DNA from 4 places in the Streptomyces sp. NPDC017676 genome. Region 3 is predicted to be linked to each of the others. Evidence: riboswitches for the same ligand, from Rfam matches in the RefSeq annotation. Region 3 holds a riboswitch; each other region holds the start of a gene.
What was found. A riboswitch is a leader RNA that binds a small molecule or an ion and turns the genes downstream of it on or off. The one in region 3 is predicted to bind S-adenosylmethionine.

Region 1 (7,115 bases), on a different contig from region 3:
GGATGGGGTTCACCAGGGCCACGTCGGCCAGCCGGTAGGCGGCCAGGGAGCGGGCGAAGTCGTCCTTCACGTGCAGCACGACCGGGGTCCAGCCCGGTGTGCCGTACCGCTCGTTGATCTCGTCCGCGACCCGCCGCACCTCGGCGGTGTACTCGCGGTACACGGCGAGGTCCTGCCGGGACGGGTAGGCGAAGGCCACGTGGACGACCTTCTCCCGCCACTCCGGGTGGTCCTCCAGGAGCTGCTCGTACGCCAGCAGCCCGCGCACGATGTTCTTGGACAGCTCCGTCCGGTCCACCCGGACGATCGTCTTCCGGCCCGCTCCGATCTCCGCCCGCAGCGCCGCCATCCGCTCGTCCACGTCCGGCTCGTGCGCCCGCTCGCGCAGGAAGTCCGCGTCCGCGCCCAGCCCGTGCACCCCGATCCGGGTGCCGGAGGGGATGCCGGGCCCGAGCACCGCGTGACAGCAGTCCGTGAACGCGTCCGCCCACCGCCGGGTGAGGAACGCCGCCCGGTCCGCGCCCAGGATGCCGCCGAGCAGCTCGGCCGCGATGTCGTCGGGAAGGAGCCGGAAGTAGTCCGGCGGCGCCCACGGGGTGTGCGAGAAGTGGCCGATGCGCAGGTCGGGCCGGAGCTGCCGGAGCATCCGCGGGGCCAGGGCCAGGTGGTAGTCCTGGATCAGCACGGCCGCGCCCTCGGCCGCCTCCTCGGCCAGCGCCTCGGCGAACGCCCGGTTGTAGGCCTCGTACGACGCCCACTGCCGCCGGAAGCCGGCGTCGAAGACCGGCTCCAGCGGCGTCTGGTACAGCATGTGGTGGACGAACCAGAGCACCGAGTTGGCGATGCCGTTGTACGCCTCGGCGTGCACGGTCGCGTCGATGTCGAGCATCCGCACCCGCTGCCCGCCGGTCTCCTCGGCCGGCAGCAGCCCGCCGTCCGCGCGCCGGACGGCCGCCCGGTCGCCGTCGCCGAGCGCCGCGCACACCCACACCGAGTCCGCGTCGGATCCGATGGCGGACAGTCCCGAGACCAGCCCGCCGCCGCCCCGTCGGGCCTGCAGCGAGCCGTCCTCGCCCACCTGGTAGGAGACCGGGCCGCGGTTCGACGCGACCAGCACCTGAGCCTTTTGCGCAGCATCGAGCGTGGAAGCCATACGCCTCAACCTAGCCCGGCCCCCAACCGCTCAAACGTACGGCCCGCCCGGCGGGCCGACCGTATACGGCCCGTTCACGCCACCTTCCGTTCGGCGTACTCCGCGATCTCCACCATGGGCGGCCGCTCCTCGGTGTCCACCGAGTAGGTGCGCGGCTCGAACCCTTCCTCGCCCCGCTCGAACTGGGTCAGCGCGGGCCGGATCAGATGGCCGCGGGCCAGCCGGAGCTGGGCGGTGCGGTAGATCGCGGCGGCCATCCGGCCCAGCGCCTGCCCGTCCTGGTGCCGGTGCCTGCGCACGCCCACGTCGACCTGGGCCAGCGCGTCCAGGCCCACCAGGTGCAGCGCGTCCACCAGCATGCCCAGCTCCACGCCGTAGCCGACCGGGAACGGCAGCTGCTGCAGCAGCGTGCGGCGCGCCGCGTACTCGCCGCCCAGCGGCTGCACGAACCCGGCGAGCTGCGGCCAGTGCATGTTCAGCAGCGGGCGGGCCATGAGTTCGGTGACCCGGCCGCCCTGCCCGGCACTGCCGCCGAGCGGGCGGTCGTACATCGCCTTGACCAGGTCGATGTCCGGGTCGGTGAGCAGCGGGCCGACGATCCCGGAGACGAAGTCGGAGGAGAACTCCCTGAGGTCCGCGTCGATGAAGCAGACGATGTCCCCGCCGGTCACCAGCAGCGACCGCCACAGCACCTCGCCCTTGCCGGGGACGGCCGGGATGCGCGGCAGGATGGCGTCGCGGTGGACGACCCGGGCGCCGGCGCGCGCGGCGATCTCGGAGGTGCGGTCGGTGGAGCCCGAGTCGACGACCACGATCTCGTCGACGAGCGGCACCTGTTCCACGAGGTCGTGCCGGATGACCGCGACGATGTCGCCGACGGTCTCCTCCTCGTTGAGCGCGGGCAGGACGACGCTGATGGTCTGGCCCGTGCGCTGCTTGGCGGCGAGGATCTGGTGCAGCGGTCGGTCGGCCACGGACCAGGACCGGGTGGTCAGCCAGCGCTCGACTTCTTCCAGCACAGTCTGTGGCTCCTCACTCGTGTCTCGCGGTTCGGACGACTATCTCAACTGTCCCGGCCGTCGGTTACAGTCTTGAACAACGCCGATGACCATCGCATGTCGGGGGTCGGGTGCGTTCCACAACCGCATACCGCTCATCCAGAGGGGCAGAGGGACACGGCCCGGTGAAGCCCCGGCAACCCCCCTGACCGGACTCGTTCGCGCGAGGCTCACGGCCAGGGAAGGTGCCAATTCCGTCTCACGGCGAGATGCGTCGTGGGGAAGATGAGGAGAAAGGGCCTCGCCTCCATGGCTGTGCAGACAGTTGCCACCACCAGCGAATCCACCGTCGACCTCGGCCCGGCCGCGGCCCTGAGCTGTCGCGAGTGCGGCCACCGGGTGCCGCTCGGCCCGGTCTTCGCCTGCGAGGAGTGCTTCGGCCCGCTGGAGATCGCCTACGACTTCTCCGGCTACGACACCGAGGAACTGCGCCGCCGCATCGAGGCGGGTCCCGCGAACATCTGGCGCTACGCGCCCCTGCTGCCGGTCCCGGCGGACGTCGCCGGCAAGCCGAACATCAATCCCGGCTGGACCAAGCTCGTCAAGGCCGACAACCTGGCCCGCGAGCTGGGCGTGACCGGCGGTCTGTACGTGAAGGACGACTCCGGCAACCCGACCCACTCCTTCAAGGACCGGGTCGTGGCCCAGGCCCTGGAGGCCGCCCGCGCCTTCGGCTTCACCACGCTGTCCTGCTCCTCCACCGGCAACCTGGCCGGTGCCGTCGGCGCCGCCGCCGCCCGCGCCGGCTTCCGCTCCTGCGTGTTCATCCCGCACGACCTGGAGCAGGGCAAGATCGTCATGGCCGCGGTCTACGGCGGTGAACTCGTCGGCATCGAGGGCAACTACGACGACGTGAACCGCTTCTGCTCCGAGCTGATCGGCGACCCGGCCGGCGAGGGCTGGGGCTTCGTCAACGTCAACCTGCGGCCGTACTACGCGGAGGGCTCCAAGACCCTGGCGTACGAGATCTGCGAGCAGCTCGGCTGGCGGCTGCCGGACCAGATCGTGGTCCCCATCGCCTCCGGCTCCCAGCTCACGAAGATCGACAAGGGGCTCCAGGAGCTGATCAAGCTCGGTCTGGTCGAGGACAGGCCGTACAAGATCTTCGGCGCGCAGGCCGAGGGCTGCTCCCCGGTCTCCACCGCCTTCAAGGCCGGCCACGACGTCGTACGGCCCCAGAAGCCGAACACCATCGCCAAGTCCCTGGCCATCGGCAACCCGGCCGACGGGCCGTACGTCCTGGACATCGCGCGCCGCACCGGCGGTGCCGTGGAGGACGTGACGGACGAGCAGGTCGTGGACGCGATCAAGCTGCTCGCGCGGACCGAGGGCATCTTCGCGGAGACCGCCGGCGGCGTGACCGTCGGCGTCACCCGCAAGCTGCTGGAGGCGGGCGTGCTGGACCCGGCGAAGACCACGGTCGTCCTCAACACCGGCGACGGCCTGAAGACCCTGGACGCGGTGGCCGGGACCGGCCTCACCGCCACCATCCGCCCGACCCTGGACTCCTTCCGAGAGGCCGGCCTGGCATGACAGGCGTCCCGCGGGGAGGCCGGACGCGGCCCGCGCGCCGGCCGGGGCCGGTCGCGCCCACGCGGCGGCACCCGCACCCGCCCCACGGCCCCGCGCCCTTTCGGCGCCGCCCCGCCGTATCCGTGAACCCGACCGGAGGTCCCACCGCATGAGCGTGACCGTTCGCATCCCCACCATCCTGCGCACCTACACCGGCGGGCAGGCCGAGGTCGCCGCCGAGGGCACGACGCTCGGCGAGGTCATCGCCGACCTGGAGAAGAACCACACGGGCATCGCCGCGCGCGTGCTGGACGACCAGGGCAAGCTGCGCCGGTTCGTCAACGTGTACGTCAACGACGACGACGTCCGTTTCGAGCAGGGCCTGGACACCGCGACCCCCGACGGGGCCGGCGTCTCGATCATCCCGGCGGTCGCCGGCGGCTGAGCCGCGGACCGGCGCGCTCATTACCTTCGGTAACCGCGGTTACCGGCTGTTCGTCCGATTGCCCCCTCCGTGAGAGAAACGGAGGGGGCAATTCTGTGTGATTGAGCGCGGTAGAGTTGGGGAACACAGCCCCGGCCTCCGGGTCGGGGGCCCTGGATTTCATGCCGCCCGCCCGACAAGAAGTAGCCAAAGTGTGCGGGTTGTCTGCGGCTTTTGTGGCTTTTGTGGAGCCCGACTTGCCCTGAATTCGTATGAATTCTCACCAGATTCCGGACCGTTCGCGTCCAGAATTCTCGTCCGATTGACCTGTTGCAGACGGCAGTTGGACAGATACATTCAGCCGCGGTCGACGCGTTCCGGCGCACGCCCCCGACCAGTTGGGGGGTGAGGTCTGACCCGGGTCCGCGAAGTGTGGATCTGTGCAAGGGCCAGTAATAGGGGAGTTAGGCATGGCTCAGGGCACCGTCAAGTGGTTCAACGCGGAGAAGGGGTACGGCTTCATCGCGGTCGACGGTGGTGCGGACGTCTTCGTCCACTACAGCGCGATTCAGATGGACGGCTACCGCACCCTGGAAGAGGGCCAGCGGGTCGAGTTCGAGATCTCGCAGGGCCAGAAGGGTCCGCAGGCCGACATGGTTCGCGTCACCGCCTGAACGTTTCTTGTCCGAAGGGCCCGCACCTCGCAGAGGGTGCGGGCCCTTCGCCGTGCCCCGGTTCCGCTGTTCGCGTGCGGCTGACGAGGGCCTCCCACCCGCCCAGGCGCTTGCACTCGACCATGCCGAGTGCTAATCATTGGCGTTAGCACTCTGAAGGTGAGAGTGACAGCGAAGGACCGGGTCGGTGAGGCCCGCGGGTCATGTGGTGCAAGGGACCACGGGGCCGGCGAGCCGTCCGTCGCGGGCGCGGGCGCGGTCCGAAGGAATCACCCCCAGTCCTGGAGGGACCACTTCACATGGCCAAGATCATCGCGTTCGACGAGGAGGCGCGGCGCGGCCTTGAGCGCGGTATGAACCAGCTCGCCGACGCCGTCAAGGTCACCCTCGGCCCCAAGGGCCGCAACGTCGTCCTTGAGAAGAAGTGGGGCGCCCCCACGATCACCAACGATGGTGTGTCCATCGCCAAGGAGATCGAGCTGGAGGACCCGTACGAGAAGATCGGCGCCGAGCTGGTCAAGGAAGTCGCCAAGAAGACGGACGACGTCGCCGGTGACGGTACGACCACCGCGACCGTGCTCGCCCAGGCCCTGGTCAAGGAGGGCCTGCGCAACGTCGCCGCCGGTGCCAACCCGATGGCTCTGAAGCGCGGTATCGAGAAGGCCGTCGAGGCCGTCTCCGCCGCCCTGCTGGAGCAGGCGAAGGACGTCGAGACCAAGGAGCAGATCGCCTCCACCGCGTCCATCTCCGCCGCCGACACCCAGATCGGCGAGCTGATCGCCGAGGCGATGGACAAGGTCGGCAAGGAAGGCGTCATCACCGTCGAGGAGTCCAACACCTTCGGTCTTGAGCTTGAGCTCACCGAGGGCATGCGCTTCGACAAGGGCTACATCTCCGCCTACTTCGCGACCGACATGGAGCGCATGGAGGCGGTGCTGGAGGACCCGTACATCCTCATCGCCAACTCCAAGATCTCCTCGGTCAAGGACCTGCTCCCGCTGCTGGAGAAGGTCATGCAGTCGGGCAAGCCGCTGCTGATCATCGCCGAGGACGTCGAGGGCGAGGCCCTGTCGACCCTGGTCGTCAACAAGATCCGCGGCACCTTCAAGTCCGTCGCCGTCAAGGCCCCGGGCTTCGGTGACCGCCGCAAGGCCATGCTCGGCGACATCGCCATCCTCACGGGCGGCGAGGTCATCTCCGAGGAGGTCGGCCTCAAGCTGGAGAACGCGACCCTGGACCTCCTGGGCCGCGCCCGCAAGGTCGTCATCACCAAGGACGAGACCACCATCGTCGACGGTGCCGGCTCCTCCGAGCAGGTCAACGGCCGTGTGAACCAGATCCGCGCCGAGATCGAGAACAGCGACTCGGACTACGACCGCGAGAAGCTGCAGGAGCGCCTGGCGAAGCTCGCCGGCGGTGTCGCGGTCATCAAGGCCGGTGCCGCCACCGAGGTGGAGCTCAAGGAGCGCAAGCACCGCATCGAGGACGCCGTCCGCAACGCGAAGGCGGCCGTCGAGGAGGGCATCGTCGCCGGTGGTGGCGTGGCCCTGCTCCAGGCCTCCCAGGTCTTCGAGAAGCTGGAGCTGGAGGGTGACGAGGCGACCGGTGCCAACGCCGTGCGCATCGCCCTGGAGGCCCCGCTGAAGCAGATCGCCGTCAACGCCGGCCTTGAGGGCGGCGTCGTGGTGGAGAAGGTGCGCAACCTGACCCCGGGTCACGGCCTGAACGCCGCGACCGGCGAGTACGTCGACCTGGTCGCCGAGGGCATCATCGACCCGGCGAAGGTGACCCGTTCCGCGCTGCAGAACGCCGCCTCCATCGCCGCGCTGTTCCTCACCACCGAGGCCGTCATCGCCGACAAGCCGGAGAAGGCCGCGGCCCCGGCCGGCGGCGGCATGCCGGGCGGTGACATGGACTTCTGATCGACCTGACGGTTGATCGCCTGTCCTACGGACCGAGGGCGGCACCCCCAGCTTCTGGCTGGGGGTGCCGCCCTCGGGCGTTCCCGGGGTGCGACGAGGGTGTCCGGTATCACGTGAGGGGCTCGGGACCGGACCGGGACGCGGGCCGGTGGGCGGTGTTTACTTAAGACACTGCAACAATGCGTGCGCACATACCAGTCGGTTCATCCCGCCCACTCACGAGGAGCCCCCCACGTGACCGTCACCACGCCCCCCGCCTCCCGCGCGGCCCGCGTCCTGTCCCGCCCGATCACGCTGAACGGCCTCACCGTTCCGAACCGGATCGTGATGGCGCCCATGACCCGCATGTTCTCGCCGGGCGGCGTCCCGGGC
Region 2 (7,115 bases), on a different contig from region 3:
TCCCGGGTTCGGACCAGCCGACTCGCGGGAAGGCCGATCCCGGGTTCGGGGAGCCGGCTCGCGGTGCCCAGGCGGGCCGTCTCACTCCGTCTCCGGCAGGGCGGCCAGGACGCCGAGCGGCACCGGCCGGGCGAACGGCCGCCGTCCGGGATCGAGCGGGCAGCCGGTCAGGCCCGCCACCGCGGGCGCGCACATCCGTCCCTGGCACCAGCCCATCCCGGCCCGGGTGAGCAGCTTCACCGTGCGCAGGTCTCCCGCGCCGAGCGAGCCGACGGCCTCGCGCACCTCCCCGGCGGTGACCTCCTCGCAGCGGCACACCACCGTCTCGTCCGGGATCCGGTCCGCCCAGCCGGCCGGTGGGGCGTACACCGCGTCCAGGGCCGTCGCGAACGCGCGCAGCCGGGTGCGGGCCCGGGCGGCGGCGGCCCAGCCGCCCGGGTCGGGGGCGGTCCCGCGCAGCCGGGCGGCGGCCGAGCGTCCGGCGATGTGCCCCTCGGCGAGCGCGAGCGCCGCGCCGCCGACACCGGTGGCCTCCCCGGCGGCCCAGACGCCGGGCACATCGGTGCGCTGTTCGGCGTCGACCCGTACGGCGGTGCCGGACAGGGTGCAGCCGAGGGTCTCCGCGAGGTCGGTGTGCGGCAGCATGCCGTGGCCCACGGCCAGGGTGTCGCAGGGGATGCGCCGGGCGCTGCCGGGCCGCGGGCGTCCGTCCCGGCCGAGCGCGGCCACCGTCACCGCCTCCAGCCGGTCGGCGCCGTGCGCCGCCACGACGGTGTGCCGGGGCAGGGTGCGCACGCCGTGCCGCAGCAGCCGGGCCGCGTATCCGGCGCCCTCGGCGAGTTTGCCGGGCTGCGCGGCCAGGGCGGGCGCCCGGTGAAGCAGCGCGCCGGGACCGGCGGACTCCACCAGCGCGGCGACGCGCGCGCCGGCCGCGGCGAGCCCGGCGGCCACCGGCAGCAGCAGCGGCCCGGTCCCGGCCACCACCACCGTACGGCCGGGCAGTACGAGGCCGCCCTTGAGCATGGCCTGCGCGCCGCCCGCCGTGACGACGCCGGGCAGTGTCCAGCCGGGGAAGGGCAGCACCCGCTCGTACCCGCCGGTGGCGAGCAGGACCGCGTCGGCGCGCACGGTGACGCCGTCCTCCTGCGTCGGGCCGAGCAGGGCGTGCACGGCGAACGCCCCGGAGGGGGAGTCCCGTGCGACGCACCAGACGTGATGGTCGGTCAGGTGGGTGATCCGGCCGGCCGCGCGGTGCCGTTCCAGACCGTCCCGCAACCGCTCCCAGGTGCGCCACTGGTGGTGCAGGGCCTGCGGTCGGCGCGCGCCGAGGGCGGTGGCGGGCTGCCGGTAGAACTGTCCGCCGGCCTGGTCCGCGGCGTCGACCAGGGTCACCTGGACGCCGCGTGCGGCCGCCGCCAGCGCGGCGGCGAGCCCGGCCGGGCCCGCGCCGACGACGGCGAGGCGCGGTCGTTCAGTCATCGTCCCGGCCCGTCCCCTCCTGCGTGCGGATGTCGTCTCCCGGGCGCACCGGGACCAGGCAGGCCCGTTGGTCGGGGCGGCCGTTGACGGTGACCAGGCAGTCGAAGCACACCCCGATCCCGCAGAACACCCCGCGGGGCCGCCCGGCGCCCCGTGTGCCGCGCCATGCCGTCACGCCCGCCGCCCACAGCGCCGCCGCGACCGTCTGGCCCGGCAGTGCCTCCAGGGGCCGGCCGTCGAAGGTCACGGTGCAGGGCGGGCCCGGCCGGGCCCGGGTCAACTCCCTCGGATTCACCGGACGTCGCCTCCCTCGGTGTCGAAACGCTCCGGCCGGAACGGCGTGAGGTCCAGCTCCGGCGCCTTACCGGTGAGCGCCTGCGCGATCAACTGCCCGGTTCCGGGGGCGAGTCCGATGCCGGCGCCCTCGTGCCCGCAGGCGTGGAACAGACCGGGCACCCGCGGATCGGGTCCGATCGCCGGCAGATGGTCCGGCAGGTACGGCCGGAAGCCCGCGTACGTGCGCAGCGCGCGGACCCCCGCCAGGAAGGGGAACAGACCGATCGCCCCGGCGGCGAGCGCCCGCGTCGCGGTCAGCGACAACGACCGGTCGAAGCCGACCCGTTCCCGGGTGGAGCCGATCAGCACCGGACCGGCGGCCGTGCCCTCCACGACCGGTGAGCTGCGCAGCGCGGCCGAGTCGCTGGCGACGTCGGACACGTAGTCCGCGGCGTACACCTTGTGCCGGATCCTGCGCGGCAGCGGCTCGGTGACCAGCACGAAGCCGCGCCGGGGGAGCACCGGCAGCCGGACGCCGGCGAGCGAGGCGAGGTCCCCGCCCCAGGTGCCGGCCGCGTTCACCACCGCCGGTGCGTGGATGTCGCCCCGGTCGGTGCGGACGCCGTGGACCGCTCCCCGCGCGGTGCGCAGCACCCCGGTCACCGTACGGCCGGTGTGCAGGGCGGCGCCGGAGGCGCGGACCAGATGTGCGGCGGCCAGCGCGGGCATCACCTGGGCGTCCTGCGGGTAGTGCACGGCGCCCGCCATGCCGGGCGCCAAGTGCGGTTCCAGTTCTGCGAGTCGTTCGGCGCCGACCGGTACGGCGGTGACGCCGGCGGTCCGCTGCTCCGCGGCGAAGTCCCGCAGCGCGGCCAGGGCGCCGGGCGTCGAGGCGACCACGAGGCCGCCCTTGGGTTCGTACTCGATCGCGGCGCCCAGCTCCTCCGCGAGCCCGGCCCACAACCGGGCTGACAGCAGCGCGAGTTCGAGCTCCGGGCCCGGCTCCTTGTCGGAGACGAGCAGGTTGCCCTCGCCGGCCCCGGTGGTGCCGCCGGCCACGGGGCCGCGGTCCACCAGCCGTACGTCGAGTCCGGCGCGCGCGGCGTACAGGGCACAGGCCGCGCCCGTCATCCCGGCCCCGACGACCACGACATCGCAGGTCAGTAGCTTCGCCACGCCAGTACTATGTCACATGTTCCTCTCGGTGAGGAGTACCCGTCGCCGCCTCCGATTCCCAGGCGTGGACGCCCCCTTGACGTCGTACGGAGCCCGATCGACACTCCAGGGAGGGAATCCTAGTGAACAGGTAGGGAATCATGGCGCGCCGCGAAACGGGCACCGGCCGGACGCCGTTGCGCGCACCCCTGCTCACCTCCCGTCGCCACATCGACCTGCAGCGCGTCTGCAGCGCGATCAGCCGCCACCGCTGAGCCGGGCCGCCCCTTTCGCACCCACCGACCGGTCACGCCCGCGCCGGCGCACCCCTCCGCACACCCACCACCCGGGGAGACGCATGTCCATCACTCCGCTCGCCGCCGTCCCGTCCACCCGCGGTACCCCGCCCGTCTTCCGGGGCCGGATCGGCCGGGACGCGCGCAGCGGCCACTACGCCGTGCCCCACCGCTACCGGCTCCATCTGTCGACCGCCTGCCCCGACGGGCTGCGCCTCGCCGTCGGCCACAGCCTGCTCGGCCTGGACACCCGCTGTCCCGTCACCCTCCTGCCCGCCGTCCCGGACTGTCCCGGCGGCGGCCACGCGGCGCTCCGCCCGCTCTACGAGGCGAGCGCCCACCACTACACCGGCCCGGCGCTCGCGCCCGTGCTCAGCGACGACTGGTCCGGACGCATCGTCAGCACCCACACCCCCGACATCCTGCGCGACCTGGACAGGTTCCGGCCGGGCGGCGACGCCCGCCTGTACCCTGCCGGCCTGGAGTCCGTGATCGAGGCCGTCGAGCGGATGTGCGCCGAGGGCATCGAGGAGGCCGCGCAGCGCGCCGGACGCGCCGGTGCCGACCCGGCCGAACGGGCCGCCGCGCTCGACGCGCTGCTGGACACCCTGGGCCGGCTGGAGCGGCGGCTGAGCGGCGAGGAGTACCTGGCCGACGACCGGCTCACCGCCGCCGACATCGAGTTGTGGGTCACCCTCGTGCAGCTCGACACCGTCCACCGCTGCCACCTCGACGCCTCCGCCGTGCACCGCATCGCCGACCACCGCGCCCTGTGGGCCTACGCCCGCCGCCTGGCCGCCCACCCCGCCTTCGGCCGCCACCTCGACCTTCGAGGCATCGCCCGCCGCCACCACGGCCGCTGTCAGGGCCTGGAGGCCGCCGGGGCCGCTGTCCAGATCCTGGACTGGGCAGGCCATGCCGCGGACGCCCCGGACGCTTCGCGCAGGTGAGAGCGGGCAGCCGATGTCCACTGGGCGGACGGCCGTTGACATTCGAACGGGCAACTGCCTTACTTACGGCTCAGAACGGTCATGAGCGTCAGCGCCAAGCCCTGGCTCGCTGACCGGCAACCCTCGCACCGCGGTGGGGTGCCCCAGGTGACGACCGGACCGGACGACGTTTTCGGTAAGCGCGAGGCCCCACGGGGCCGGAACAGTGACAGGTGACGCCATGTACGCAGCTCCCAGGACGGCCGTGAGCCGCCCCCAGGGCTGCGTACCGTCGTACGCCGGTCTCCTCGTCGCCGACCGCGCCGTCGATCTGCTCCGCGTGAACAGCGCACTGTGTACCGCACCGGGCTCTGCCCGCTGTCAGGGCTGACGTCTCCCTCCCAGCCCCGCGTTCCCGCCGCACACCGTCCGTCCGGTGTGCCGTTATCCGCCCAGCCCCCGGTTCCGCGCCTGTCCGTGCGCCACCTCGTGCCGCAGTGCCGTCGTGGCCCACCTCCGCTCCCGCGCGGCCCCGGGGTGACCGACTCCGCCGGAGCCCGCCATGAGTGAACCCCCAGGCGCCGCCGTCTCCCTAGCCGAGGCGCCGGCCACCGCCGACACACCGTCAGAGCCCCAGTCGGCACAGCGGATCCAGCCGCTGCGCCGGCCCGGCCGGTGGATCGTCACCGCCGTCGTGCTCGTGCTCGTCGCGCAGATCCTGCACGGACTGGTCACGAACCCCTTCTACCAGTGGGACCGCTTCCGCTACTGGTTCCTGCGCCCCACCGTCCTCGACGGCCTCGTCGTCACCCTCGAAGTGGCCGCGCTCAGCGCCGTCCTGGGGCTCCTCGGCGGCATCCTGCTGGCACTCGCCCGGCTCTCCGGCAGTCCGGTGCTGCGCGCGGTCAGCTGGACCTACACCTGGCTGTTCCGCTCCGTACCGCTCATCGTCGTACTGATCTTCCTGTACAACTTCAGCGCCCTGTACAGGACGTTGAGCCTCGGCGTGCCCTTCGGACCCGCCTTCGTCACCTTCGACGAGTCCCGGCTGGCCACGGACATGACGATCGCCGTCATCGGCCTCAGCCTCAACGAGGCGGCGTACGCGGCGGAGGTGGTCCGCGGCGGCATCCTCTCCGTCGACCAGGGACAGCACGAGGCGGCCGCCGCGCTCGGTCTGCCCAAGGGCTACCAGTTCCGCAGGATCGTCTTCCCGCAGGCCCTCAGGTCCATCACCCCGAACTACGTGAACCAGCTCATCGGCCTCATCAAGAGCACGTCCCTGGTCTTCTACGTGTCGCTGCTCGACCTGTTCGGCGCGGTGCAGTCGATGGGCAGCACCTACCCCGGTGACGTCGTGCCGCTGCTGATGGTCGCCACCGTCTGGTACCTGATCCTCACCAGCGCCGTGTCCGTCGTCCAGTTCTACGTCGAGCGGTACTACGCCCGGGGTGCCACCCGCACCCTGCCCCCGACCCCCTTGCAGAAGGCCCGGGCCGGCCTCGCCGACCTGCGGGCCCGGCTGAGCCGGGAGGCCGCCGTATGACCACCGCGCAGACCCTCCCGAAGGCCGCCCCCGCCGCGCTCGAAGTGCACGGCGTCCACAAGTGGTACGGCTCCCACCGCGTCCTCGACGGCATCGACCTGACCGTCCGCCCCGGCGAGGTCACGGTGATCCTCGGACCGTCCGGCTCCGGCAAGTCCACGCTGCTCAGGGTCGTCAACCATCTGGAGAAGCCCGAGATCGGCCACGTCAGCGTGGGCGGCGAGCTGATCGGGGTGAAGCGGCACGGCGACCGGCTGAAGGAACTCAGCGAGCGCGCCATCCTCGCCCAGCGCAGCCGGATCGGCTTCGTCTTCCAGAACTTCAACCTCTTCCCGCACCTGACCGTCCTGGAGAACGTCGCAGCGGCCCCCGCCGCCACCGGCAGGCTGACCAGGGCGGCGGCCCAGGAACTCGCCCGCGAACTCCTCGACCGGGTCGGCCTCGGCGACAAGACCGGCGCCTACCCGCGGCAGTTGTCCGGCGGCCAGCAGCAACGCGTCGCCATCGCCCGCGCCCTCGCCCTGCGGCCCGGGATCATCCTCTTCGACGAGCCGACCTCGGCGCTCGACCCCGAACTCGTCGGCGAGGTGCTGGCCGTCATCAAGGATCTGGCCACCAGCGGCACCACGCTCGTCATCGTCACCCACGAGATCGGCTTCGCCCGCGAGGTCGCCGACCGGGTCGTCTTCATCGACGGCGGCCGGATCGTCGAACAGGGCCCGCCCGGTGAGGTGCTGGACCGGCCCCGGCACCCACGGACCCGGGAGTTCCTCGGCAAGGTGCTCTGACGGCAGCCGCCGCCCGCCCTCCACGACACCCCGCTCACCTCCCCCCATCGTTCATCTCTTTCATCACTCACCGCTCTCATCAGCGAGACAAGGACAGCCACGCCATGCCTACGCACATCTCCCGACGCGCCCTGATCCGCGGCATCACCACGGCGACCGCCGTCGCCACCCTCGCCACCGGGCTCGCCGCCTGCGGGGGCGACAGCGAGGCCGTCACCAAGACCGACACCACCGGCACGGTGACCGTGGGACGGCTGTCCAACGGGGCCGCCAAGGAGACCGCGCTGAAGGTCTCCGAGGTGAAGTCCATCAGCGCCGAACTGCCCGCCTCGGTGCGCAGGAGCGGCAAGCTCGTCATCGGCGTCGGGGCTCTGCCCTCGGGCTCCGCGCCCCTGAACTTCGTGGGCAGCGACCAGAAGACCCTCACCGGCTCCGAGCCCGACCTCGGCCGCCTGGTGGCCGCGGTCCTCGGCCTGAAGCCCGAGATCAGGAACTCCACCTGGGAGAACCTCTTCGTCGGCGTCGACAGCGGCAAGGTCGACGTGGCGTTCTCCAACGTCACCGTCACCGAGGAACGCAAGCGGAAGTACGAGTTCGCCTCCTACCGCAAGGACAACCTGGCCTTCGAGGTGCTGAGGAAGAACGC
Region 3 (7,115 bases):
GACAAGCGCGAGCACCACATCCTGGACCGCCCGCGCAACGCCCCGACCCGTACGGCGTTCGGTGTCGCCTGGCTGACCGTGTACTTCGTGATGCTGATCGGTGGTGGCAACGACATCTTCGCCACCCACTTCCACCTGTCGATCAACGCGGTCACCTGGTTCGTCCGGATCGCCTACTTCGTGGCTCCGGTCATCGCGTTCATCGTCACCAAGCGGATCTGCCTGGGCCTCCAGCGCCGCGACCGCGACAAGGTGCTGCACGGCCGCGAGACCGGCATCATCAAGCGGCTGCCGCACGGTGAGTTCATCGAGGTGCACGAGCCGCTCAGCCAGGAGCAGCTGCACACGCTCACCTCGCACGAGCAGTACCAGCCGGCCGAGATCGGTCCGGCGGTCGACGAGAACGGGGTCGAGCGCAAGATCCCGGCCTCGGAGAAGCTGCGGGCGAAGCTGTCCAACGCCTACTTCGGCGAGGACAACCAGATCCCGAAGCCGACCGTCGATGAGTACAAGGAGATCACGAGCGGCCACGGCCACCACTGATCCCCGCGTCGCCACGCCACGCTGAAGGGCCCCGTCCGGGTTACGGACGGGGCCCTTCGCCGTGCCGCCCGGCTGGATAGGGTGGTGTCGACGTAGCAGGAACCTGTTCAAGGAGCGGCTGATGAGCGCTGTGACCCCCGCTGGAGGCGACACCGCGGCGGGCCGCTCCTGGCCCGCCCTGCTGAACGGTCTGCTGGACGGCCGGGACCTGAGCGCCGACGACACCGCGTGGGCGATGGACCTGATCATGCGCGGGGAGGCGACCGACGCGCAGATCGCGGGCTTCATGGTGGCGCTGCGGGCCAAGGGCGAGACGGTCCAGGAGATCACCGGACTGGTCCGGACGATGTACGCGCACGCGAACGTCATCGAGGTGCCCGGCCCGGCCGTCGACATCGTCGGCACCGGCGGCGACGGTGCCAAGACGGTGAACATCTCCACCATGTCCTCGATCGTCGTCGCGGGCGCGGGGGCGAAGGTCGTCAAGCACGGCAACCGCGCCGCGTCCTCCGCCTCCGGCTCCTCCGACGTCCTGGAGAAGCTGGGCATCAACCTCAACCTGACCCCGCAGCGGGTGGCCGAGGTGGCCGAGGAGGCCGGCATCACCATCTGCTTCGCGGTGCGGTTCCACCCTTCCCTGCGTCATGTCGCCGCCGCACGCGGCCAGTTGGGCATCCGGACCACCTTCAACGTGCTGGGCCCGCTGACCAACCCCGCGCAGGTGCGGTCGCAGGCCGTCGGTGTCGCGGATCCCCGCATGGCGCCGATCGTCGCCGGCGTCCTCGCCGAGCGCGGCAACTCCGCGCTGGTCTTCCGGGGCGACGACGGCCTGGACGAGCTGACCGTCACCGCCCCCTCCCGGGTGTGGGTGGTGCGGGACGGCAAGGTCACGGAGGAGGTCTTCGACCCGCGGGACGTCGGCATCGACCTCGTCCCCGTGGACGCCCTGCGCGGAGCCGACGCCTCCTACAACGCCGGGGTCGCCCGCCGGCTGCTGGACGGCGAGAGGGGGGCCGTACGGGACGCCGTCCTGCTGAACTCGGCGGCGGCGCTGGTGGCCCTGGAGCCGACGGACGCGCCGCTCACCGAGCAGATCCGCGCGGGCATGGCGCGGGCCGCGGAGTCGATCGACTCGGGCGCGGCCAGACGCACCCTGGACCGCTGGGTCGCCGTCAGCAACGCCTAGGCGCGTGTCCGGCCGTTCGCGCGGCAGACGCGCATGGCCGGACATGCCCCAGTGCCCGGGAGTCGTCCCGCGATCCGGACACGGGTTGCGGGACGACGATCACTTCAGTACGTTCCTTTACCAGGTCATGAGTGACAGTCATGAGGCCCCGGCCGACTGTCCGGCAACCCTCCGTCCGTGGCGGGGTGCCCCGGGTGAAGACCAGGTCGTACGGCAGCAAGGCCTACGGCAAGCGCGGACCCCTCGCATACCAGGGGTCCTGGTCGTCCGAGGGAGTCCTCCGTGAGCAAGCGAATGCGTTAGGGCCGCAGAGCCCCGCCTCCGCACAGCCCTTCGCAGCCCTGTTCTGCACTTCTCCGCATTCCTGTCACGGGAGTTCCGCCATGTCTGTCTCCACCGCTGCCGCCGACCAGTCTGTTTGCACCCCTCTGCCCGTTCTGGGGCGAGATGTCACCGTCCCGCTGGTCACCGGCGGCGAAGTCAGCTACGCCGCCCTGGACTACGCGGCCAGCGCCCCCGCCCTCCAGCGCGTCTGGGACGACGTCGCCGCGTACGCCCCGTACTACGGCAGTGTCCACCGCGGCGCCGGCTACCTCTCCCAGCTCTCCACCGACCTGTTCGAGAACGCCCGCAGGACGGTCGCCGACTTCCTCGGCTGCCGCCCGGCCGACCAGGTGGTCTTCACCCGTTCGACCACCGACTCCCTCAACCTGCTGGCCCGGGCGATCCCGGCCGGCTGCCAGGTCTTCGTCTTCGAGACCGAGCACCACGCCTCCTTGCTGCCCTGGCAGGACGCACGGGTCACCTACCTCGACGCCCCGCGCACCCCGCGGCAGGCCGTGGAGACCCTGGAGCGGGCCCTGGCCGGCCGGGACCCCTACGGCCCGGCCCTGGTCTGCGTCACCGGCGCCTCCAACGTCACCGGCGAGCTGTGGCCGGTGCGCGAACTGGCCGCCGCCGCGCACGCCCACGGCGCCCGCATCGTCCTGGACGCCGCCCAGCTCGCCCCGCACCACCCGGTGGACCTCCGTGACCTGGACGTGGACTGGGTCGCCTTCTCCGGCCACAAGCTGTACGCCCCCTTCGGCTCCGGCGTCCTGGCCGGCCGCGCCGACTGGCTCCAGCAGGCCGAGCCGTACCTCGCGGGCGGCGGTGCCAGCCGGAAGGTCACCCGGCGCCAGGACGGCGGCGTGGCCGTCGAGTGGCACGAGACCGCGGCCCGGCACGAGGCCGGCTCACCGAACGTCATCGGCGCCTACGCCATCGCCTCCGCATGCAAGGCCCTCACCGAGGCCGGCTGGGACACCCTCGTCGCCCGCGAACAGCACCTGATCGCCAAGGTCCGCGAGGGCCTGGCCGAGGTGCCCGAGGTGCGCGTGCTGTCCCTCTTCGGCGACGACGCCCCGCGCGTCGGCGTCATCTCCTTCGTCGTCGAGGGCTGGAACAGCTCGCACTTCGCCGCCGCGCTCTCCGCCGAGTACGGCATCGGCGTCCGCGACGGCCTCTTCTGCGCCCACCCCCTGGTCCGCACCCTGCTCGGCAGCGACCCGCAGACCCAGGGCGAGTGCGGCGCCCCCGAGGCGGCCCCGGGCGAGAAGTCCCTCAACGCCATCCGCGTCAGCTTCGGCGCGGGCACCCCGGACGAGCACGTGGAGCGTTTCGTCAACGCCGTCAGGGAACTGGTGGCGCAGGGCGCGAAGTGGCAGTACCGCACGGAGGACGGCCGCTGCGTGCCGGCGGTCTGACGGCGCTATAACCTCCCCTTGACACCACGTCGGACAGGGGGAGCCCGTCAGTGCAGCCGCTGCGCGCCACAGACCCGCGCCACATCGGCCCGTACACCGCCACGCACAGGCTGGGCGCGGGCGGCATGGGCGAGGTCTACCTCGCCGAGTCGCGCACCGGGCTGCGGCTCGCGGTGAAGGTCGTACGGGCCGAGCACGCCGAGGACCGCACCTTCCGCGCCCGCTTCCGCCACGAGGTCCGCGCCGCCCAGACCGTCGGCGGCGCGGGCACCTACACCGCGCGGGTCGTGGACGCCGACACCGAGGCCGAACGGCCCTGGATGGCGACGGAGTTCGTGTCCGGACCGAACCTGCGGGACGCGGTGCTCGACCACGGAGCGCTGCCGCGCCCGGCGGTCCGGATCCTCGCCGCCGCGCTCGGCGAGGCGCTGACGGCCATCCACGCCAGGGGGCTGGTCCACCGGGACCTGAAGCCGTCGAACATCCTGCTGGGTCCGGACGGGCCCCGGGTCATCGACTTCGGGATCGTCCGGGCGCTGGAGGCCACCTCGCTGACCCGCACCGGTGCGGTGGTCGGCTCGGTCGGCTACGTCTCGCCGGAGCAGATCCGCAACGGCGGCCAGGTCGGCCCGCCCAGCGACGTCTTCTCGCTCGGCGCGGTCCTCGCGTACGCGGCGGCCGGCCGTGAGCCGTTCGGCGAGGGCCAGGACTCGGTGGTCCTGCTGCGCATCCTCACCCGCGACTTCGACCTGTCCGGCGTGCCGGAGGACATCCGCGCGCTGGTGACGGCCTGTCTGCGCGAGGACCCGCTGGAGCGTCCGGAGCCGGCCGAGGTGGTGGCGAGCGCCGGGTTCGCCCCGGACACCCTGCGCGCCGCCGTCCGCCCGGGCTGGTACGGCCCCGCGACCCGGCCCCGCCCCACCCCGGACGACCGCCCCAGCGGCGTCGAGTACCTGACCCCACACCCCACCACCGACGCGCCCGCCCCCGCCCCCGCCACCCCGGCCGGCGCTGAGGCCCCGGCTACCCGTGCCACCCCGACCGGCCCGGCGACCGTGGCTGCGAACGACCAGGCGACGCGTCCCACTCCGGCCGGCCCGGCACTGGCAGCCGCCGCCGGGAACCCCGGTGGCCCGGGGGTCGAGGCGACCCGGGGCGACTCGGCCGACCGTGCCACCCCGCTCGGCTCGGTGGCTCCCGCGGCCCCGGAGGACTCCGCCACCCCCGGCACGCACGGCGACTCGGCAGTGGCAGCCACCCGGCAGGGCCCGCCGACCGCTGCGGCCGGGAACGGCTCCGCCGGCCCCGCCACCTCCGGCGACTCGGTCCGGACGGCCGCTCCCACCGACTCGGCGGCGGGGTCCCTCACGGACTCGACTGGAACGGCCACCCCCACGGACTCGACCAGGACGGCCGCCCCCACGGACTCGACCAGGACGGTCACCTCCACCGGCTCGGACACCGTCATCGGCTCCACCGCCCCCGGCCGCCGCTCGGGTGCCGTGGCTCCCGGGCGGCGGCGGCTTCTGAAGGTTCTCGCCGGGGGAGCCGTCGCCGTGGCCGGGGTGGGGGTCGGCGGCCGGCTGTGGGGGTACGGGTTCGGTACCGGGAGCAGTGGCGGCAGCGACCGCTCACCAACCCCGTCCGCCGACCGCACGAACGGGGCGGCGGCGGTGCTGCGCTGGCAGTACGACCTCGGCGGCATCGGCGGCCTGGACGGGGCCTGCTGCGCGCTCTCCCCGGACGGTTCGGTCGTCTACGCGGGCACCTCCGGCGGCGTGCTGCACGCGATCTCCCGGGACGGCTCCAAGCGCTGGAAGGTCCGGCTCGGCGACGACGTCTCCACGCCCGTGGCCACCCGGGACGCCGTGTACTGCGTGGTGGGCCTGCACTCCGAGGACTCGCGCCGGCTGGCCGCGGTGAGCCCGTCCGGCAGCCTGCTGTGGACCCGCACCCTCGGTGACCAGCGGTACGACGTCCCCGTCCTGCTCGGCCAGGACGTCCTCGTCTCCGTCGGCGGCACGAGCACGGGCGGGCTGCGCCGCTACGCCTCCGACGGCAGCGAGAAGTGGACCGCCAAGACCCTGGCCGGCCCCACCGGCACCCCGCTCGTCTCGGGCGGGACCGTCTTCACGGGCAGCTACGGCGACTTCCTGCTGGCGCTGGACGCGCGGGACGGCTCGCGGAAGTGGCAGGTGTCCGGGGGTACCGACGCCACCGCGCTCGTTCTCGTGGGCACCACCCTGTTCACGGACTCCGCCGCCGAACTCCAGGGCTTCCGCGTCACGGACGGCCGGCGGCTGTGGCGCAAGGAGGACGACGGAGGCGTCCTGACCGGGGGCAGCCGTACGCTGGCCGTCGGCACCGAACAGGGGGGCGTGTACGCCGTCCGGGCGGCCGACGGCTCCCGTGCCTGGACGTACGGCTTCGAGGGCGGCTCGGCCTACCCCCGCGCGGTGGTGGCCGGCGACACCGTGTACGCGCATGCGGGCGAGAAGGTGTGCGCGCTGGACCTGAACGGGCGGAGGCGCTGGAACGCGGTCCTGGGCCGGGACGCGGGCGACGACCAGCACACCCCGGTCGCGCGCGGCGGCCGGCTCTACGTCCCCTCGGGCAGCGGGATCGCCGCGGTGGACGTGAGCGCGTAGCCGTCCCCGGTCGTCCCTAGTTGTCGAGGCCGATCGCGAACGCGGCCTCCAGGTCGTGCTGGGAGTAGGTGCGGAACGCGACGTGCGTGTCCGTGGCCTCCACCCCGGGGATCTTGCTGATCCGCCCCGGGATGATCTCGGCGAGATCCTCGTGCTCCCGCACCCGGACCATCGCGATCAGGTCGTACGTACCGGTGACGGAGAACACCTCGCTCACCGAATCCAGCGAAGCGATCCGCTCCGCGATCTCGGGGATCCGGTCCACGCTGGTCTTGATCAGGACGATCGCGGTGATCACGGCTGTCTCTCTCCCTCGGTGACCGGAGCTGGGGCGGCTTTCACTCTAGTCCCACGGCCGTAACGCACCCACGCGTAACCGAAGCCCAGCCCGAACCCCACCAGGTGCGCCAGGTACGCCACCCCGGGACCGTCGGAGGCCTGCCCCGCCGCCAGCCACTGCAGGGCCGCCCAGGACGGCAGCACCACCCAGGCCGGGAAGCGCAGCGGCAGGAAGAACAGGAACGGCAGGAGACTGGTCACACGGGCGCGGGGGAAAAGGTAGAGGAACGCTCCGAGGACCGCCGAGACCGCCCCGGAGGCGCCGACCAGCGACTGCTCGGAGGCCGCGTTGGCCGCCGCGTACCCCAGCAGGGCGAGATAGCCGCAGCCGACGTAGAACAGGGTGAACTCCACCCGGCCCATCCGTTCCTCGGCCATCGCCCCGAAGACGAAGAGGAAGAGCATGTTGCCGAGCAGATGCACCCAGCTGCCGTGCACGAACAGCGCGGTGGCCGGGGTGAGCGCGGCCCCGGCCGGGCCGTCGAACAGCTCGGCCGGGACCACGCCCCAGTGCCGGAAGTACGCCCGCTGCGCGGCGAGCAGCGCGTCCCCGGAGCCGTACCCGGGGACCAGCCCGGAGGCCGGGCCGAGGGCGAAGACCAGACCGCACAGGACGATGAGGCCGTACGTCATCGGTGCCGAGGTGCCCCGGAC
Region 4 (7,115 bases), on a different contig from region 3:
GGTGGAGCTGGACTTCGACCGCTGACCCGCCCGTTCCCTCCTCCTGGAACCGCTGCACGCTGCACGGCTCCACAGCTGTGGCGCCTGGGCCGAGCACCTGGAGCTGTCGCTCGGCCGGGCGGCGGTGTACGAGGAGAGGGTGGGCGACCTGCCGGCCACCCGTCCCGTCGGCTGCCCGGCCCCGGGCGGCCGGGCACCGGGGGCCAGGGGCCAGGGGCTGGACACCAGGCATCAGGGATCGGGGACCGGGAATGGTCCGGGGCTACAGGACGAAGCCCGGCTTGCCGTCGTCGGTGATGACCGGGCGGCCGGCGGCCTGCCAGTGCTGCATGCCGCCGTCGACGTTCACCGCGTCGACGCCCTGCTGGACCAGGTACATGGTGACCTGGGCGGAGCGGCCGCCCGAGCGGCAGATGACGTGGACGCGTCCGTCCTGCGGGGCGGCCTCGGTCAGCTCGCCGTAGCGGGCCACGAACTCGCTGAGGGGAATGTGCAGGGCTCCCCCGGCGTGGCCCGCCTGCCACTCGTCGTCCTCGCGGACGTCCAGCAGGAAGTCGCCGTCCTTGAGGTCCGTGACCTGGACCGTGGGCACACCAGCTCCGAAATTCATGGCTCCGACGCTACCCGAAGCGAGGAGCGGTTCAGTCCTGCCCCAGCAGGGCGGCCAGTTCCGCCTCCCGCTGGGCGATGTCGGAGCGCAGCCGGTCGGCGATCTCGTCGAGCAGCCCGTCGGGGTCGTCCGGCGCGAGGCGGAGCATGCCGGCGATCGCGCCGTCCTCCAGTTCGCGGGCGACGAGGGTGAGCAGCTCCTTGCGCTGGGCGAGCCATTCGAGGCGGGCGTACAGCTCCTCCGCGGGGCTCGGGCGGCGCTCTGGCGGTACGGGTCCGGCGGCCCACTCCTCGGCCAGCTCCCTGAGCAGGGCCTCGTCGCCGCGGGCATAGGCGGCGTTGACCCGGCTGATGAACTCCTCGCGCCGCTTCTGCTCCGCTTCCTCCTGGGCCAGGTCCGGGTGGGCCTTGCGGGCCAGCTCGCGGTAGAGCTTGCGGGCCTCCTCGCTGGGCCGCACCCGCTGCGGGGGCCGTACCGGCTGGTCGGTGAGCATGGCGACGGCCTCCGGGAACAGGCCGTCACCGTCCATCCAGCCGTGCAGCAGTTCCTCCACGCCCGGGATCGGCATCACCTGGGCCCGGGCCTCCGCGGCGCGGCGGATGTCCTCGGGGTCGCCGGTGCGCGCGGCCCTCGCCTCGGCGATCTCCGCGTCCAGCTCCTCGATGCGGCTGTAGAGCGGACCGAGTCGCTGTTCGTGGAGGCGGGCGAAGTTCTCGACCTCGACGCGGAAGGTCTCCACGGCGATCTCGTACTCGATCAACGCCTGCTCGGCGGCCCGTACGGCCTGTTCGAGCCGTTCCTCGGGGCGGGGGGCCTGGGACTGGCCGGCTTCCGGGGTTGTCACCCGCCCAGCGTAGCCGTTGCCCCGGCCCGGCCCGGGTGCGGTTCCCGCGCTCCCCGCACACCACCCCGGGAACCCCGGGGAGCCGTCCCGCCCCGTCCCGCCCCCGCCCGGGAACCCGCCCACGAGAGCCCCCGGGACCGTGCTCTAGACGCCCGGCTCCGCCTCGATCCGCCCCGCCCTGATCCCCGCGACCAGCTCGGCGTGGTCCGCTTCCGTGCGGTCGGCGTAGACGACGGCGAAGTCGGCGATCGCCTCGTCCAGCTCCTCGTTCTTGCCGCAGTAGCCGGCGATCAGCCGGGGGTCGGCGCTGTGGGAGTGGGCGCGGGCCAGCAGGGCGCCGGTCATACGGCCGTAGTCGTCGATCTGGTCGGCGGCGAGGGCGGCCGGGTCGACGCTGCCCTTGCGGTTGCGGAACTGCCGCACCTGGTACGGGCGCCCCTCGACAGTGGTCCAGCCCAGCAGGGTGTCGCTGACGACCTGCATCCGCTTCTGCCCGAGGACCACGCGGCGCCCCTCGTGGGGCACAGCGGGCGTCTCGAAGCCGGCCGTGACCAGGTGCGGGACGAGCGCGGAGGGACGGGCCTCCTTCACCTGGAGGACCAGGGGCTCGCCACGGTGGTCGAGGAGCAGGACGACGTAGGACCGGGTGCCGACGCTGCCGGTGCCGACCACCCGGAAGGCGACGTCGTGCACGGCGTGCCGGGCGAGCAGCGGGTGGCGGTCCTCACCGAGGGTGTCGACGTACGACTCCAGGGAGGCGGCTACCGCGGCGGCCTCCGCGTCCGGGATGCGGCGCAGCACCGGCGGCGCGGGCACGAACCGGCGTCCGCCGTCCGGCACCGACTCGGTCGACTTCGCGGCGAACCGGCCGCTGGTGTTGGCCCGGGCCTTCTCCGAGACCCGCTGGAGCGTGCCGAGCAGATCGTGGGCGTCGGTGTGGGAGACCAGTTCCTCGTCCGCGATGGCGTTCCAGGCGTCGAGCACGGGCAGCTTGGCGAGCAGCCGCATGGTGCGGCGGTAGGCGCCGGCCGCGTCCTGGGCCGCGGCACGGCAGGTGTCCTCGTCGGCGCCCGCCTCGCGGCCGGCGAGCACCAGTGAGGCCGCGAGCCGCTTGAGGTCCCACTCCCAGGGTCCGTGCACGGTCTCGTCGAAGTCGTTCAGGTCGATGACGAGGTCGCCGCGGGCGTCGCCGTACAGCCCGAAGTTGGCCGCGTGCGCGTCACCGCAGATCTGGGTGCCGATCCTGGTGGTGGGGGTGCGCGCGAGGTCGTACGCCATGAGTCCGGCGGAGCCGCGCAGGAAGGCGAAGGGGGTGGCCGCCATCCGGCCCACGCGCAGCGGGGTCAGTTCGGCGATCCGGCCGGCGTTGGACTCCGCCACCGCGCTCACCGCGTCGGGACGGGCGGCGTCCAGGTCCAGTGTGCGGTGGGCGGAGCGCGGCACGCCCGCCCGCAGCGCCTTGCCCTCCTGCTTCGGCGAACCCTGCGGCGGCCATGCGGCGAACCCGCGCACCCGGGGCAGGCGGCGCGCGCCCCGGTCCGCCGCGTCCGTCACTTCCACATCGGTTCCGGTCACCGCGACCGCCTCCCCCGCACGGCCCGCCCACCTGCGAACAGGCGACGGTACGAACATCAACTCGGGGAGACGGTACAACCGGTGGCCGAAAATCGTCAGACCCTGTGGAGAACTCCCCGGGGCGCAGCCCCCGAAGACCGTTCTGCGAGCCTCCACCCGAGGGTCAGCGCCTCCTCGGCGCCGAAGCAGGTGAGCAGCCGCCATGCCGACGCCGACCAGGCGAACACCGCGTCCTGCCCGAACTCCCGGCCCAGCGCGCGCGCTTCGTCGTCACTCAGGCCGACGACCGCCGCGCTCTCCTCGGTGTGCCGGCCTTCCGGGTCACCGCCGACAGCGGGCCACCACACGAGCCCCCGCCGGCGCAGCAGGCCGAGCAGTTCCCGATGCGCGCGGTGGTTGTGCTGTGCCGAGGCGCGGGTGCCCCGGGGGTTGTGGGCCGTGATCACGTGGAGGGTCTCCCCGTGCGGAACGGGGAACCGGCCGGCCGCCACTCCGGACGGTGCAGGGGTGACGCGGACCGGTCCTCCGGGCAACTCCACGTCCACGACGGCCTGCTGGTAGAGACCCCACTGGGGCGTTCGCGTGATCGGGATGCCTGCGGTCATGGGGGTCTCCGTTCGAGAGGGACCCCCTTACCCGCCGGGCAGGGAGATCCGCGCTTACCCCCACGGGACCGTGGGGGCCCGGTCTTCCCTGGAGGGCACCTTGCGCGGTGAGCGAGGTTGCCAGCCGACGCTCGTCCAGGGGCGCGATCGGCTTCGTGACCGAGGCGGATCCTGACACAGGGGCCGGCGGGAAGTCCAGCTTCCGGAAGGCGAGGGCACCTCCCCGCCTGCGCCTCCCCGCCTCCTCGTGAAGGACCGGCCACGAACCCGCCGTTCGGATCCGTGGCCGGCCGCCCGCTCCGGACGGCCCGTCGCTTCGGACGACCCATCGCTCCAGACGGCCCGTCGCTGCCGTCACATCCGCGTCACATCTGCCGTCACGTGCGCCGTGACATGCGCCGTCACATGACGGCCTTGTACCCCTTCCACCCCGTGGCGATCTTCACGCGGCCCCCGAACGAGCCCTTGCCGTTGCCGTTGTAGCGCCAGACGGTGCCCGCGGTGTCACGGGCCACGAGGTCCGCGCGGCCGTCGCCGGTGAAGTCGCCCGTGCCGACGACCGCGTTGTAGGAGGCGCCCCAGTCCGCGAACACCTTGACGCGGGCCTTGAGGCCGCCCGTGCTCGTGGTGTTGGCGTCGTACCGCCACAGCTCGTTGGACTTGTCCTGGACGAGGAGGTCGCCGCGGCCGTCGCCGTTGAGGTCACCGGCGCCGACGATCTTCTTGTAGCCGGTCCAGTGGGAGGCGATCTTCGTGCGGGCGGACAGCTTGCCGTTCGCCGCGCCCTTGAAGAGGTAGACGTCTCCGGTCGAGGACTGGCGGCCGATCAGGTCGGGCCGGCCGTCGCCGTTGACGTCGCCGGGAGAGGTCAGGACGTCGTACGCGTTCCAGCCGGAGGTGCCGAGCGAGGTGTACGGCGTGGTGGGCGTCGGGGCCTTGCCACAGGCCGGGCGGTAGGCCCGCAGGGCGCCGCCGGTGCGGACCAGCACGTCGTTGCAGTGGTCGCCGTTCAGGTCGCCGAACGGCACGAACCGGGCGGTGGCCGGCCAGCCGGAGCCGGAGACCGTGCCGCCCAGGGTTCCCGTGCCGGTGCCGCGCCGGACGGTGAGGGTGCCGGAGGAGCTGAGGGTGAGGACGTCACCGACCCCGTCGTTGCCGGCGTAGTCGCGCGGTGCCGCCGTTCCCGCTGTCACCTTGACGTCTCCGGAGAGAGTGAGCGCGGCGCCCTGGCCGTCGGCGGGCCGGGCGGTGAGGCTCCAGGTGTAGGCGCCGTTGGTGACCAGGCGGCCCGCGGTGTCCCTGCCGTCCCAGGCGGCCGTCAGCAGGCCCCGGGCCGTGCCGCCGGAGAGCGTACGGACGGTGGCGCCGGACGCCTTCCGGCGGACGGTCACCTTCCAGTCGGCGGCGGGCTTGGACAGCCACCAGGTGCCGGACCAGTTCGCGGAGCCCGCGGTGACCGTGGCGTCGACGGACGTGAGCGGGGACGCCGGGACGCCGGCCGGTACGACGTGCACGCGCTGGTCCCGGTCGGCGTAGGCGACGCCGCCGCCGAAGCGGTCCACGGTCCAACTGGTCCCGGCCCCGGTGTTCTCCTGGCCGAGGTCGGTCCAGTCGGCCAGCTCACGGCTCGGCAGGTCGGTGTGACTGCCGCCGGACGGCAGCCCGTTGTGCAGGTCGAGCAGCCTCAGCCCGCTGTCCGACTGGGTGCCGGGAACCCGCTCGACCAGGTATCCGTCCCCGAGCAGGACCCGGCCGTCCGGGGCCGTGGAGGTGCGCTTGGTCGTCCGGTCGTACAGGCCCGCGCCGTGCGGGTCGCCCCAGCTGTCCCGGCAGACCCAGTAGACGAAGCGGCCCACGGCCTGGAGGTCGGACGGGGTGCAGCCGTTGCGGGTGGTGAAGGACTCGACGGCGGTCCCCGCGGGGAGCCGGGTGGCCGTGACCTTCCCGCCGCTCGCCGCGCCGCTCCACAGGGTGTTCCCCCACACGGCCGCGGCGACCCGGTCGCGCTTGAGCAGGACCTTGCCGGCCCCGGCGGTGGCGAACTCACCGATGTACTGCTTGCCGGAGGAGGCGCCCTCGACGAGGGCGTACCGCCCGGAGAGGTCCGTGAGCTCCGGGGAGTCGTCGCCGGTGTCGAGGGTCGGGCCCCAGTCGGCGGCGCCGTTGGTGCGGAGCATGGTCAGTCCGGACTCGGTGGCGTCGCGGCGGCCGTGCCGGCCGGTGCCGTCGGCGAACATCCGGATGCAGCGGGGCGTGGTCTCGTCACAGAACCCGTCCCAGCCGCTGACCAGGCCGTCCACGGTGGTCCGTGCGGGGCTCGGGGTGCCGCTCGTGGTGAGCCAGGTGCTGCGGTAGGCGCCGAGGATCGTGTGCGGCTGGTAGAGCGTGCTGTTGTCGGCCGTGGTGAGGATGCCGCTGCCGAGGGAGAGTCCGTGGACCTGCGCGGGCATCGGCTGTACGGCGGTCAGACGGGTACGGGTGACCGAGCCGTCGGCGCCCTCGGCGACCCGGTACACGCCCCAGTCGAGGTCGCCCTGGTCGACGTACGCCGCGGCGCCCGCCACCAGGACGGAGCCGTCCGGGGCCTGGACGAGCTGGTGGGCGGCCGGGTCCATGACCTTGGTCAGGACCGTGTCCGAGCCGTCGGCCGTGAGGGTGAACAGGGGCTGGCCCCGGTACTTGTCGTCGCCCGGCGACATCGGCTCGACGCCCAGCAGTACCGAGCCGGCGACGCCGTAGGAGGCCTCGTACGTCAGCGAACTCGTCTCCAGGGTGCGGGGCGTCGCGGCCGGGTCGGCCCGGTCGAGCAGATCCGCCTTGCTGCGTCCGGTGCGCAGCCGCAGCACCGAGCCGGGACTCAGCCGGAAACCGGTCACGTCCCAGGCCTCCTGCGGATCGGGCCGGTCGGGCAGCGCCGCCGCCGCGCCGGTGGCGAGGTCGACGATGCTCCAGTGCCTGCCGTCCTCCGTCTGGTGACGCAGGATGACGGACCGTGCGTCGCCGTCCTCGACGCGGATGTCGTAGGCGCCGCCGGGCAGTCCCGTCACCGGCGTCCGGTGGACCTCGCCGTCGGCGGCCCTCAGGAGCTGGTAGGCGCCGGGGTTGCCGGCGAGGTCGCTCGTGCTGGTGAGCACGGTGTCGCCGAACGTGCCCTCGTACGTGTGGCCCTCGGGCACCGGCACCACGACGGTGCCGCCCGCCGTTCCCGCGCCCTTGACGAGCGTGACCTGGGCGTCCTCCTCCGAGTAGAGGGCGACGGTGTCGGATCCGTCGCCGTAGTGGCCGGGTTCGAAGGAGACGTCCCCGCGGTAGGAGCCGTTGTCGATGTCGTAGTGGAGCGGGACCGGCATGCGCTGGTCCAGCGCGGTGGTGGTGCCGGTGGCGTAGTCCGTCCACAAGTACCGGTCGTCACCCTCCTGCACCCACAGGAAGCCGCTGGTCCCGGCGTTGAGGATCCAGGTGAACCGGGGGACGGCCCGCG

Region 1: linked by a shared signal. The riboswitch ahead of thrC (threonine synthase) and the one ahead of ACH4LD_RS16330 (aminotransferase class V-fold PLP-dependent enzyme) in region 3 are both predicted to bind S-adenosylmethionine.
Region 2: linked by a shared signal. The riboswitch ahead of ACH4LD_RS10650 (amino acid ABC transporter permease) and the one ahead of ACH4LD_RS16330 (aminotransferase class V-fold PLP-dependent enzyme) in region 3 are both predicted to bind S-adenosylmethionine.
Region 4: linked by a shared signal. The riboswitch ahead of ACH4LD_RS21120 (DUF3293 domain-containing protein) and the one ahead of ACH4LD_RS16330 (aminotransferase class V-fold PLP-dependent enzyme) in region 3 are both predicted to bind S-adenosylmethionine.

What each region holds. Positions count from the first base shown of each region.
Region 1 covers NZ_JBIRJA010000003.1:374,248-381,362, reverse strand. Annotated here, with positions in the region: gene ACH4LD_RS09325 (trehalose-6-phosphate synthase) at 1-1,153, opposite strand, end outside; gene ACH4LD_RS09320 (glucosyl-3-phosphoglycerate synthase) at 1,228-2,172, opposite strand; SAM riboswitch class I at 2,304-2,443, shown strand; gene thrC (threonine synthase) at 2,461-3,744, shown strand; gene ACH4LD_RS09310 (MoaD/ThiS family protein) at 3,893-4,168, shown strand; gene ACH4LD_RS09305 (cold-shock protein) at 4,618-4,821, shown strand; gene groL (chaperonin GroEL) at 5,121-6,743, shown strand; gene ACH4LD_RS09295 (NADH:flavin oxidoreductase) at 6,978-7,115, shown strand, end outside.
Region 2 covers NZ_JBIRJA010000004.1:115,059-122,173, forward strand. Annotated here, with positions in the region: gene ACH4LD_RS10625 (FAD-dependent oxidoreductase) at 82-1,479, opposite strand; gene ACH4LD_RS10630 ((2Fe-2S)-binding protein) at 1,472-1,774, opposite strand; gene ACH4LD_RS10635 (NAD(P)/FAD-dependent oxidoreductase) at 1,771-2,931, opposite strand; gene ACH4LD_RS10640 (putative leader peptide) at 3,072-3,185, shown strand; gene ACH4LD_RS10645 (glutathione S-transferase C-terminal domain-containing protein) at 3,269-4,156, shown strand; SAM riboswitch class IV at 4,234-4,344, shown strand; gene ACH4LD_RS10650 (amino acid ABC transporter permease) at 4,698-5,681, shown strand; gene ACH4LD_RS10655 (amino acid ABC transporter ATP-binding protein) at 5,678-6,469, shown strand; gene ACH4LD_RS10660 (ABC transporter substrate-binding protein) at 6,574-7,115, shown strand, end outside.
Region 3 covers NZ_JBIRJA010000007.1:6,487-13,601, forward strand. Annotated here, with positions in the region: gene ACH4LD_RS16320 (cytochrome bc complex cytochrome b subunit) at 1-543, shown strand, start outside; gene trpD (anthranilate phosphoribosyltransferase) at 665-1,729, shown strand; SAM riboswitch class IV at 1,853-1,970, shown strand; gene ACH4LD_RS16330 (aminotransferase class V-fold PLP-dependent enzyme) at 2,113-3,474, shown strand; gene ACH4LD_RS16335 (PQQ-binding-like beta-propeller repeat protein) at 3,525-6,122, shown strand; gene ACH4LD_RS16340 (Lrp/AsnC family transcriptional regulator) at 6,139-6,420, opposite strand; gene ACH4LD_RS16345 (rhomboid family intramembrane serine protease) at 6,417-7,115, opposite strand, start outside.
Region 4 covers NZ_JBIRJA010000009.1:151,313-158,427, forward strand. Annotated here, with positions in the region: gene ACH4LD_RS21100 (2Fe-2S iron-sulfur cluster-binding protein) at 1-25, shown strand, start outside; gene ACH4LD_RS21105 (rhodanese-like domain-containing protein) at 263-592, opposite strand; gene ACH4LD_RS21110 (hypothetical protein) at 642-1,454, opposite strand; gene ACH4LD_RS21115 (DUF2252 domain-containing protein) at 1,599-3,086, opposite strand; gene ACH4LD_RS21120 (DUF3293 domain-containing protein) at 3,125-3,634, opposite strand; SAM riboswitch class IV at 3,680-3,795, opposite strand; gene ACH4LD_RS21125 (FG-GAP-like repeat-containing protein) at 4,036-7,115, opposite strand, start outside.